Linked DNA regions of Methanothermobacter thermautotrophicus str. Delta H. The main gene of each other region encodes a partner of the protein of the gene in region 2 in a complex. Links are inferred from orthologs where the notes say so. Each region holds a gene or a part of one and is shown on either strand. Other genes may lie near its edges. The genes, in order: rpl12p, MTH_RS05010 and dph2.

The links.
Region 1: the proteins of MTH_RS05010 (region 2) and rpl12p are in contact, whole or in part, in a crystal structure (PDB 5H7L), measured with the Pyrococcus horikoshii proteins. The link is inferred for Methanothermobacter thermautotrophicus str. Delta H from one-to-one orthologs. Residues at the interface, in WP_048053510.1 of Pyrococcus horikoshii: Pro161, Met164, Met165, Phe168, Ser169, Ile172, Val195, Glu196, Phe202, Leu211, Ser212, Val213, Met216, Lys222, Phe223, Asn224; in WP_010886059.1 of Pyrococcus horikoshii: Leu100, Ala101, Gly102, Leu103, Ser104, Ala105, Leu106, Phe107, Gly108.
Region 3: the proteins of MTH_RS05010 (region 2) and dph2 are in contact, whole or in part, in a crystal structure (PDB 6Q2D), measured with the Methanobrevibacter smithii proteins. The link is inferred for Methanothermobacter thermautotrophicus str. Delta H from one-to-one orthologs. Residues at the interface, in WP_011954157.1 of Methanobrevibacter smithii: Pro482, Asn483, Lys484, His485, Tyr553, Asp555, Glu556, Glu559, Leu560, Leu591, His592, Glu593, Asp594, Ala595, Val596, His597, Arg598, Gly599, Pro600; in WP_011954460.1 of Methanobrevibacter smithii: Met1, Met3, Tyr4, Pro28, Glu29, Gly30, Leu31, Met33, Phe58, His80, Thr124, Gln126, Ser179, Gly180, Asn181, Phe182, His183, Leu185, Tyr201, Asn202, Phe211, Ile215, Arg291, Asp295, Asp296, Gln298, Met299.

The regions. Positions count from the first base shown.
Region 1 is NC_000916.1:1,538,333-1,541,465, reverse strand. The notes cover bases 92-3,066. They hold rpl12p (50S ribosomal protein P1), read right to left. Parts: upstream 1,745-3,066; coding sequence 1,439-1,744; downstream 92-1,438. Other genes in these bases: MTH_RS08045 (50S ribosomal protein L1), read right to left, coding at 2,808-3,066; MTH_RS08050 (50S ribosomal protein L10), read right to left, coding at 1,797-2,807; alaS (alanine--tRNA ligase), read right to left, coding at 92-1,349. Outside these bases: more of alaS, read right to left, coding at 1-91; more of MTH_RS08045, read right to left, coding at 3,067-3,133. UniProt on the Methanocaldococcus jannaschii protein: Forms part of the ribosomal stalk, playing a central role in the interaction of the ribosome with GTP-bound translation factors.
Region 2 is NC_000916.1:963,567-966,647, reverse strand. What follows is about bases 48-2,970. They hold MTH_RS05010 (elongation factor EF-2), read right to left. Parts: upstream 2,644-2,970; coding sequence 451-2,643; downstream 48-450. Other genes in these bases: rpsG (30S ribosomal protein S7), read right to left, coding at 2,661-2,970; tuf (translation elongation factor EF-1 subunit alpha), read right to left, coding at 48-337. Also shown: more of tuf, read right to left, coding at 1-47; more of rpsG, read right to left, coding at 2,971-3,081. UniProt on the Methanocaldococcus jannaschii protein: Catalyzes the GTP-dependent ribosomal translocation step during translation elongation.
Region 3 is NC_000916.1:1,188,461-1,191,581, forward strand. What follows is about bases 31-2,993. They hold dph2 (diphthamide biosynthesis enzyme Dph2), read right to left. Parts: upstream 2,027-2,993; coding sequence 1,034-2,026; downstream 31-1,033. Other genes in these bases: MTH_RS06285 (DNA-directed RNA polymerase subunit L), read right to left, coding at 31-212; MTH_RS06290 (exosome complex RNA-binding protein Csl4), read right to left, coding at 233-802; hpt (hypoxanthine/guanine phosphoribosyltransferase), read right to left, coding at 2,027-2,608; MTH_RS06305 (signal recognition particle protein Srp54), read left to right, coding at 2,802-2,993. Outside these bases: more of MTH_RS06285, read right to left, coding at 1-30; more of MTH_RS06305, read left to right, coding at 2,994-3,121. UniProt on the Methanocaldococcus jannaschii protein: Catalyzes the first step of diphthamide biosynthesis, i.e. the transfer of the 3-amino-3-carboxypropyl group from S-adenosyl-L-methionine (SAM) to the C2 position of the imidazole ring of the target histidine residue in translation elongation factor 2 (EF-2).

The DNA.
Region 1 (3,133 bases), 570 kb from region 2 along the record:
CCGATGGTCTCAGGGGGGATTCCATGGGAGTCATATAGTTTTATGAGGATTTCCAGGGGCATCTCTGCTTTTCCATCCCTTTTAAGGTATTTTATTGTCTTCTCAACAATCCTGCGGCCCCTCTTCACTGTCCTTGCATAGCGGTGTTCCTCGAGGTCGATGATGTTCAGTATGTGCTCATGATGACTCCTTATCTCAGGGTAGTGGCCCTCAAGGAACTCCACCTGGATGTTCATTATATCCTTAAGTGACTCCTTCATACCAAGGTCCTTCATGAGCCTCAGGGTCCTCCTGATTATGAGCCTTGCAAGGTATCCCTCCTTCACGTTTGAGGGTATGACCCCGTCTGCAAGCATGAATGCGAGGCACCTTGTATGGTCGGCTATGGCGTAAACTGATTCCATTGGGGCGGCTGCACGTTCCAGTTCCTCCACTGAGATGCCAAGTTTATCCGCTACCCTCTTCCTGAGTTCCCTTAAATCAGCGTAGGTCTCTATGTCCATCATTCCGGCCACTTGGGCGTTCTCTGCAAGTATCTCCTCATCGATCTTCACGCCTGTCAGTTCGACCAGTTTCTCGATTACCGGGCCAAGGCAGGCATCGTAGGCTGTTGGTGTCCCCTGTGATATCCAGGCGAACCTTTCAAGGCCATAGCCTGTGTCAACTATCTTGAGGGGGATCTCCTCCCTGCCACCATCAGGGAGGGTGCGGTACTGTATGAAGACGAGGGTTGCAAGTTCAACGCCCCTGACGCATACCTCATAGCAGGGCCCCTCGTTTCCACCTCCCTGCCACCAGGACTCTATGAATGTTATCTCAGATGGATCAATACCTATATGTGTTAAAAAGTCATGACAGTACTTTATGGTTTCTTCTTCCCAGTAGACAGTGTTATCCTCAGAATTGAATGCATGATGACCCCCCATTGTGAAGCATGTGAGATGTCTTCCTGTTCTTCCAACATTATCAACGTCATTGAGTCTTATTGATGGCTGCGCAACCACGAGGGGGTTTGCAGGGGGTTTCACCAGGCCAGATGTGACCCATGGTTGAAAGTTGTATATTGATGCCCCGACAAGGAATACGTCGTCCCGCCAGCGTTTTGCAAGTACCGGGTACCTCCTGATGGGTTCATGGCCCCTTTCGGCGAAGAACTCCATGAATTTATCCTGTATCTCATAGAGGTCATAGCTCCTGTCTGTGGCAGGGTTACCGATGAACCCGTATTCATCACAGGGGGCGTCTCCACATGTTGCACGTTCCTTCATAGACCAGAAGGTGTTTCCACAGGACCTGCATTCATACTTTCTGTATCCAAGTTTTTCAAGCTGATGGGACATGGTAATCATTGAAAACAGTTTTTATAAATAGAATCAGAATTAAGAAAAATAAATTTTTTGCCATTACAGAGTGGCAGAGGAAAAAAATAAAGGGGGATTTAACCGAAGAGTGCGCCGAGACCGGCTGCTGCTTCCTCTTCAGCTTCCTCTTCTTCCTCTTCTTCCTCAGCTTCTTCTTCAGCCTCTTCGGCTGCTGCTGGTGCTGCAGCTGCTGCTGGTGCTGCTGCTACAGCTGTTGTTTCCATTGCCTCTTCGATATCAACGTCTTCAAGGGCTGCTATGAGAGCCTTGACCCTTGCATCGTCCACTTCAGCGCCTGCTGCTTCAAGGACGCTTTTAACGTTTTCTTCGTTGATTTCCTTACCTGTTGTGTGCAATAACATTGCTGCGTATATGTATTCCATATGATCACCTCAAATTTTATTTTTTATGGGTTAACTATTGCCAGTAAAGTGTTCATCCGAAGAGTGCGCCGAGACCGGCTGCTGCATCCTCTTCTTCCTCTTCTTCTTCCTCTTCAGCTTCTTCTTCAACCTCTTCCTCTTTTTCTTCAGGGGCTGGTGCTGCTGCCCTTGAAGACAGCTTCTCCTTCAGTTCATCATCAACTGCCTCATCATTAATCTCCGCAGCTGCAGCGGCCAGTGCAAGCATCTGTGCATAGGCCTTTGCAAGCAGGAGGTCTGTTGTTTCTGATGTGAGTATTGATGCATTGTATGCAAGGTTGAATGACTTTGAAGCTGCCTTCTGGATGATAGCAGGCATTGTCTCCCTGGTGTATATAACAGCGTTGACTGAGAGGTTGAATGCCTGTGAAAATGCCTTCTGGATATCAGACAGGGTCTTCTCTTCATCGATGGTCAGTACGTCTGCAGTGTAGACGGTCTGATTTTCATAGGCTGCTCTGAGATCTATTCCCACCTCAAGTGGCTGTATGTCAAGTCTGGTTAATATCCCGGCCACCTTGGGGGGAATCTCCTCCCCTGCCTTCACAACGACGTGGTCATTTGAAACCACAATCTTGCCCTTCTCGATCTTGGCAGGGATACCTATCTGCTGCAGTTCACCCAGTATCGGGCCCGGTGCAAATCCGGTATCCCCCTTGGGGACAACTATGTCATCCGGGGCTATGGCCCCTGGTTTGGCTGGAGCAGGAGTTTTACTGTCCTCAAGGATCTTGAAGAGCTTGAAGGGATTCATGTCTGTGAATATGAGTGCAGGCTGCCCCTCCATGTAATCGGAGAGTGAATCAACATTTTCAAGTTCTCTGCCAGCTTTCTCAAGGGCAAGGCTGATCAGGGTCTTCTTGGACATTCTGATGAGTGCACTGTCACGGAGTGTCTGGCGCATCTTCTGGAGCTGCCTTGCAGGTATGTCTGCAAGGTTGGCTATACCAACCACTTCATAACCTTTAATAAGGTCATGGAGCTCCTGAACCTCTTTCTTCTTCCATTCAGCCACGTGAGCCATTTAAATCACCCTCACTACCGGGCCCATGGTTGTCTTAACGTACATGGACTTTAACTGGTTTCTTCCCTTCTCAAGTTTACGGTCGATTGTCTGAAGAACCGCCTCTATGTTCTCGGCAAGCTTCTCATCGTCCATGTCCTCGGTACCAACCACTGTATGAACCACTGGCTGGTCCTTGATTCTAACCTTAACCGTGTCCCTGAGTTTATTCAGGATGGGCTCCGGGTTTATTGTTGCTGGCACCGGTTTGGGCATCTTCTTTCTGGGTCCGAGAACGGGCCCCATGAATCGACCCACCAGGGGCATCATATCTGCCTGAGCCACAA
Region 2 (3,081 bases):
TTACACCGTCGTCAACTGCGACAACAAGGACTGCTGCGTCTGCCTGGGACGCACCTGTGATCATGTTTTTAACGAAGTCACGGTGTCCAGGGCAGTCCACGATTGTGAACTCGTACTTGTCTGTTTCGAATTTGGCGTGTGCAAGGTCGATTGTAACTCCCCTTTCCCTTTCCTCGGAGAGCCTGTCCATGACAAACCTGAACTTGTCCTCACCTTCAGCTAACTGCTGCTCGGCGATTGCTCCGGCCTGCAGGAGCAGGTGTCCCACTAGTGTGGATTTTCCGTGGTCTACGTGTCCAATAAACGCCAGGTTCATGTGTTCTTTTTCTTTAGCCATAATATACCTCCATATATGATGGTTTAGCCTGATTTTTTAGATCCAGCAAATGGGCATGCTGTTTGTCTAAGGTAATTTCCTATATTCTTTTTAATTATATAAGTTTAATGGGGTTAACCCAGGTAGTGGTCTGCCCTGTAAGGTTCAGGACTGAGACCCTTCCTGGTCCTTACCTCCCTTGTTATGGTGTGCTGCAGTTCATTTGGAAGTCTCTCGAATCCAGCGTTCTCTGTTGACCAGAGACATCGTCCCTCGGTGGCTGACCTGATATCACCTGCGAATCCGAACATCTCTGCCACCGGTACAGTGGATTCAACGGTTACCATGTCACCCTCCTGGGTCATGTTGACGATCTGTCCGCGCCTGTTCTGTATCTCACGTGTTGCGCTTCCCATGTAATCCTGTGGCACGTTGATGAATACCTTCTGTATGGGTTCAAGGAGCACTGGCTCCGCAGACATCATGGCACCGAAGATACCCTTCCTTATGGCTGGAAGTACCTGTGCGGGACCCCTGTGGACAGCGTCCTCGTGGATCTTGGCGTCCATGAGTTTTATTTTAACCCCCATGACCTTCTCCTTGGCGACTGGACCGTTGTCCATTGCACTCTCAAATCCATCCATGAGGAGTTCCTTGATCTCATCGAGGTACTGGATACCACGGGTCATGTTGATGAATAGGTTCTTTTCATAGACATCCCAGACCCTTCTGGCCTCCTCCTTGTCCATACCTGCCTCAATGAAGTTCTTGGCCATCTCCTTGCCCTTGACACGGCCCTCCTTTATCTTACCTTCCTGTATCGCCTGCATCACTGATGCTTCAACCGGTTCAATTTCTATGTAGAAGCGGTTGTGTTTGTTGGGTGATTTACCCTCAACTGGTCCTGCGGTACCTGCAACGGTCTCCCTGTAGACGACTATTGGTTCGGATGTCTCTATCTCAACACCCTTCTCGTTGATCCTGTAGGCTATGATCTCGAGGTGGAGTTCACCCATACCTGAGATGAGGTGTTCACCGGTCTCCTCGTTTATCTCAACCCTTACGGTTGGGTCCTCCTTACCCACCTGTCTGAGCACCTCTATGAGTTTTGGGAGGTCCTTGGTGTTTTTGGCCTCAACTGCAACTGTAACCACAGGTTCGGAGATGTGTTCAAGACCCTCGAAGGCCTTTATCTTCCTGCCGGTGTCGCAGATTGTTTCACCTGCAACTGCATTCTTGGCACCGGTTATGGCCACGATGTTACCTGCCGGGACCTTGTCGGTGTTAACCCTCTCTGGTCCCATGTAGACACCGACCTGCTGGACACGTGCCTTGCTGTGGGAACCCACAAGGAAGACCTCGCTTCCCTTCTCTATTGCTCCGCCGTAGACCCTTCCGGTAGCGACTTCCCCTGCATGTTTGTCTATACTCACATCGGTCACCATAACCGCCAGGGGACCTTCAGGGTCTGTTTTGAGCATGGCCTGTCCCTCTTCACTTTCAAGGTCCCCTGACCATATTATTGGAACCCTGTAGGCCTGGGACTCGGCCGGGCTTGGGAGGTGTTCAACAACCATTCCCAGGAGGACCTGGTGCAGTGGCACCTTCTGGGCCAGTTCCTTCTGGTTGTCCTCTGTGCAGTACTTGTAGATGTCGTTGAAGTTTATGCCTGTCTCCTGCATTATCGGGACGTTTATGGCCCAGTTGTGATAGGCTGAACCGAAGGCAACACTTCCATCCTCAACACGAACCTGCCATTTATCCCTGAACTCCTCAGGGGCCATGTTCTTGATGAGTTTGTTTGCATTAGCTATGATCTTCACGAACCTCTCCTGGAGTTCACTGGCGTCCAGTTTCAGTTCGTTTATGAGCCTGTCAACCTTGTTGATGAATAGGACGGGCCTCACATTTTCCTTGAGGGCCTGCCTTAGCACGGTTTCTGTCTGGGGCATTATGCCCTCAACGGCGCATACGACAACAACTGCACCGTCCACGGCCCTCATGGCCCTTGTAACGTCCCCCCCGAAGTCAACGTGACCTGGTGTGTCGATGAGGTTTATGAGGTATTCATTTCCCTCGTAGGAGTGGACCATTGAGACGTTTGCAGCGTCAATGGTGATACCCCTTGCCTGTTCCTGTTCGTCGAAGTCAAGGAAGCGCTGATCCCCGGCCAGTTCGGCGGAGATCATCCCTGCACCAGCCAGGAGGTTGTCTGAAAGTGTTGTTTTCCCGTGGTCAATGTGGGCCACTATACCGATGTTACGGATGTACTCCGGCTGGTACATGAGCTCCTTAATCTTACTAATCATTTTTGCACGTCTGCTCACTAAAACCACCTGTAAGTTTAATGTGCGGATCTGGCTATCCTTTCTTTCTCTTCCTTCTTCTGTATCGCGAAGCTTCTTGTGTCGTACTCTGCAGCCAGCATTATCTCATTTGCAAGGCACTCCTCTATGGACTTCTTGTTCTTGAATGCTGCCTGCATGGCGCCCCTGGTTATGAATCCGAGTGAGAGGTCCACCCTCCTCTGGGGTGAGATGTCAACTGCGACCTGGTATCCTATACCACCGTACTTGATCCTTGTGGTCTCCTCCCTTGGGGATGTGTTTTCAACTGCCTTAACAAGGATCTGAACAGGGTTCTCCTTGGTCCTCCGGTTTATTATTTCAAAGGCTTCCTGCACTATCTTGTAGGCCTTGTTCTTTTTACCTGAATTCCTCTCTGTCCTCATGACCTTGTTTATGAGCCTCTCAACAATGGAGACC
Region 3 (3,121 bases), 220 kb from region 2 along the record:
AGGGTTTCGGCTGCTGCCTTGAGTGATTTTTTCGGGCTTCCTGCCCTGATATATAGCTGTGGTTCCCCCACTATTGGGTGGTCTATCGAGTATGCTGCTGCCTTAACCTTTTCATCCTCCATGAGGATGCTTCTTAATACATTGCAGAGGGTGTGTGTTTCTCCCTCGAATACTATCTCCATCTCATTTCTCTTATCCAGAATGACTTCCATTAGAATTACCCCTTAAGTGATTAACCTTCATAATTCACTGATAGCTTCCTTTTTTCCCGGTTTTCACAGTTCGGGCACCTGACCTCGTCCCTGCCGTTCACTTCCATGAAGTGCCTGCAGCGGGTGCACATTGCCTTGATAACCCCAAGGTCACGGCCTGATGTCTGTAGATCTATGCCATCGAGGCCCATGATCTTTGTGACCCTTGCCTCCACGATGTCCCCTATCCTGAAGGCGTCTGTTAGCTTTGAAAGGTAGCCCTTCCTTGCCTGTGAAACGTGGACTCCTCCAACGAAGTATGTTGCAAGGGCTCTCCTGTTGCCCTTGATGCTGTGTATCCTCACAAGGGCCCGCTGACCCCTTACATCAATGACCTCTCCAATGACCCTTGAACCCCTTTTAAGTGTTGGTGGTGTGTTCAGCTTTGATATTACCTTTATGCTCTTATTCCGGTCATCCCTTGAAACCTCTCCAACGACAAGGGATTTTATCTTACCATCCTCATCGTAGGTCCCCTCAGAGGGGAGGACCTCTTCGCTTACAGCCAAAAAATCTCCGGGAAAAACCATATCCCCAGATTTAACTTTCATCCATTCACCTCTTCAAGGTAAAAACAATGCTTACCTTACAGTGATCTATGGTTAGATCTGATTATATATATGCTTTTGCATGCGACGTTCACAGATCGATTACTCCATGCCTCCGAATCTTACTACAAAACCATACTGCACATCTGTCCACTGATTACCATGCCTCTGATTACCATGCATGAGAGCCAGCCGCACACTGGCCTATCTGTAGATACCACACCAGATAAAGGGTTATCCGTGTATTATCTCATCCAGTGTGTAGTCGTCCCAGCTTCTCTCTCCCAGAACTATCTCCAGTTCAGATGGGTTCAGGAGTGGTCTATCGTAGAGCTGTGAGTCATCTATGGCTATCCTGGGACACGCAGTTACCACGAAGGCCTCAAGTTCCCTGAAGGGGAGAAGTGCAGCCGGTGAGATGTTCTCAGCGAGGAGTATGAGGGCCTCCCTTCCAGCCTCCTCAAGTTTTTTCTTAACCATGAGGGCCAGCTCAAACCTCATCTGTCCAGCCTTTGATGAGACCACCACCCCCCACCTGCTGGCATCCGATGCCCTGCTTATCCTCGCAAATCTCACCCTCAGGACCCTGTCTGCGAATTCCTCAATGTCCCTCACCTCGCCATGATATGGGTCAGCCACCACAACCTCGCGTCCGGTGAAGAGTTTTATGCCGAGGGGGTGGAAGTTCCCGCTTCCAAGGAAAAGGTAGGCATCTGCATCGGTGCCCCTGATGGCTGAGAAATTGCATCCCAGGACCTGGCCCCTGGCTGTGTTAACACCCTCCCCTGTGACGACCTCAAAGCCCCTCTCCTCAAGGAGAGACCTTGCCTGGTCAAGGAGGTGGAGGTGCTGTGCTGTTGTTGCAATTCCAATCCTCCTGTGGCCGGAAAGTCTGTCAGCAGCCTCCCTGATGACTTCACCTACCTCAACTGAGGATGCGGCCTCTATGAATATCACAGGGACCTCATAGTCGAGGGGGAGTGGTGTGTGTCCATAGTGGACTATGAGGTCAACCATGTCCCTCATTTTTCTATCTGAAACATCACATGCCCCGAAGCATGGGTCTGCGGATATCACGGCAGTTGCGCCTGTTTCTGATTCTATCTGCTCTGCAAGTTCAACTGCCCTCATTTTAAGTCCCTCAGGGAACTGAAGGCCCACGACCCCTGCATTACGTTTCCTTATCTCCCCGATGACCCTTTCAGTTTCAAGCCTGTAGAGTGACATTTAATCATGCGGCCCCCCGGCAGGGATATCCTCAACCTTAACTCTGCCATCGATAACATCAACCTTCACGAGGCTCTTCACAGTGAAACCTGTCCTTTCCCTCACGACCCTGGATCCCTCACCCTTATCTATGACTGTTATAACATCCCTGACATCAACATCCATCTCCCTGAGGGCCTCCAGGACCGCCAGGAGGGTCCCCCCAGTGCTCACAACGTCGTCAATGACAACGACCCTGTCTCCACTATCAACACCATTTATGTAGAGTTCCCCTTCACTGTATCCTGTCATCTGATGGACGGCAACCTCGCCGGGAAGGCCGTACCTTCTCTTCCTCACCACGACGAAGGGTATTCCAGTCTTCAGTGATAGAACCGTTGCATGGTGTATGCCCATGGCCTCTATGCAGATTATCTTATCCGCTTCAGGTCTGAACCTCCTCACTATCTCCTCTGCAACCTCCTCCAGGAGTTCGGGTTCGGTGAGGGGTATGCCATCGGTTACAGGGTTTACAAAGTAGTCATACTCTCCCTTCTTAATCACAGGTGAATTTCTGAGGCTTTCCTTGAGTTTATCAAGCATTTCGATCACGCATCGGGATTGTTGAAAATTGAATTCATTATCTAGATATGATTGAGGATCTTAATATAGGTCCTCAAAGGATCTGCCGCCCACCACCCTGTGACCTTTATATGGCACAGCCCATCCACCACTCTTAATTATATAAGGTGATCCCAACAATAGTTAATGATTATCCATCACTGCAGGTGAAACCATGCTTGGGAATCTGGGCAGAAGTCTCAGTAAAACTATGAAAAAGCTGGCAGGGATGACAATTGTTGATGAGGAGGTCGTCAGGGAGGTCATAAAGGATATACAGAGGGCCCTGATCCAGTCCGATGTCAACATAAAACTTGTATTCAACCTGTCAAAGTCAATTGAGGAACGGGCACTCAACGAGGAACCCCCTAAGGGGATAACGCCAAAGGAGCACATCATAAGCATAGTGTACGATGAGATGGTCAAACTCCTGGGTGAGAAGAGCCATGAACTTGTCATAGATGATAAACCGTACCGCATACTCTTCCTTGGACT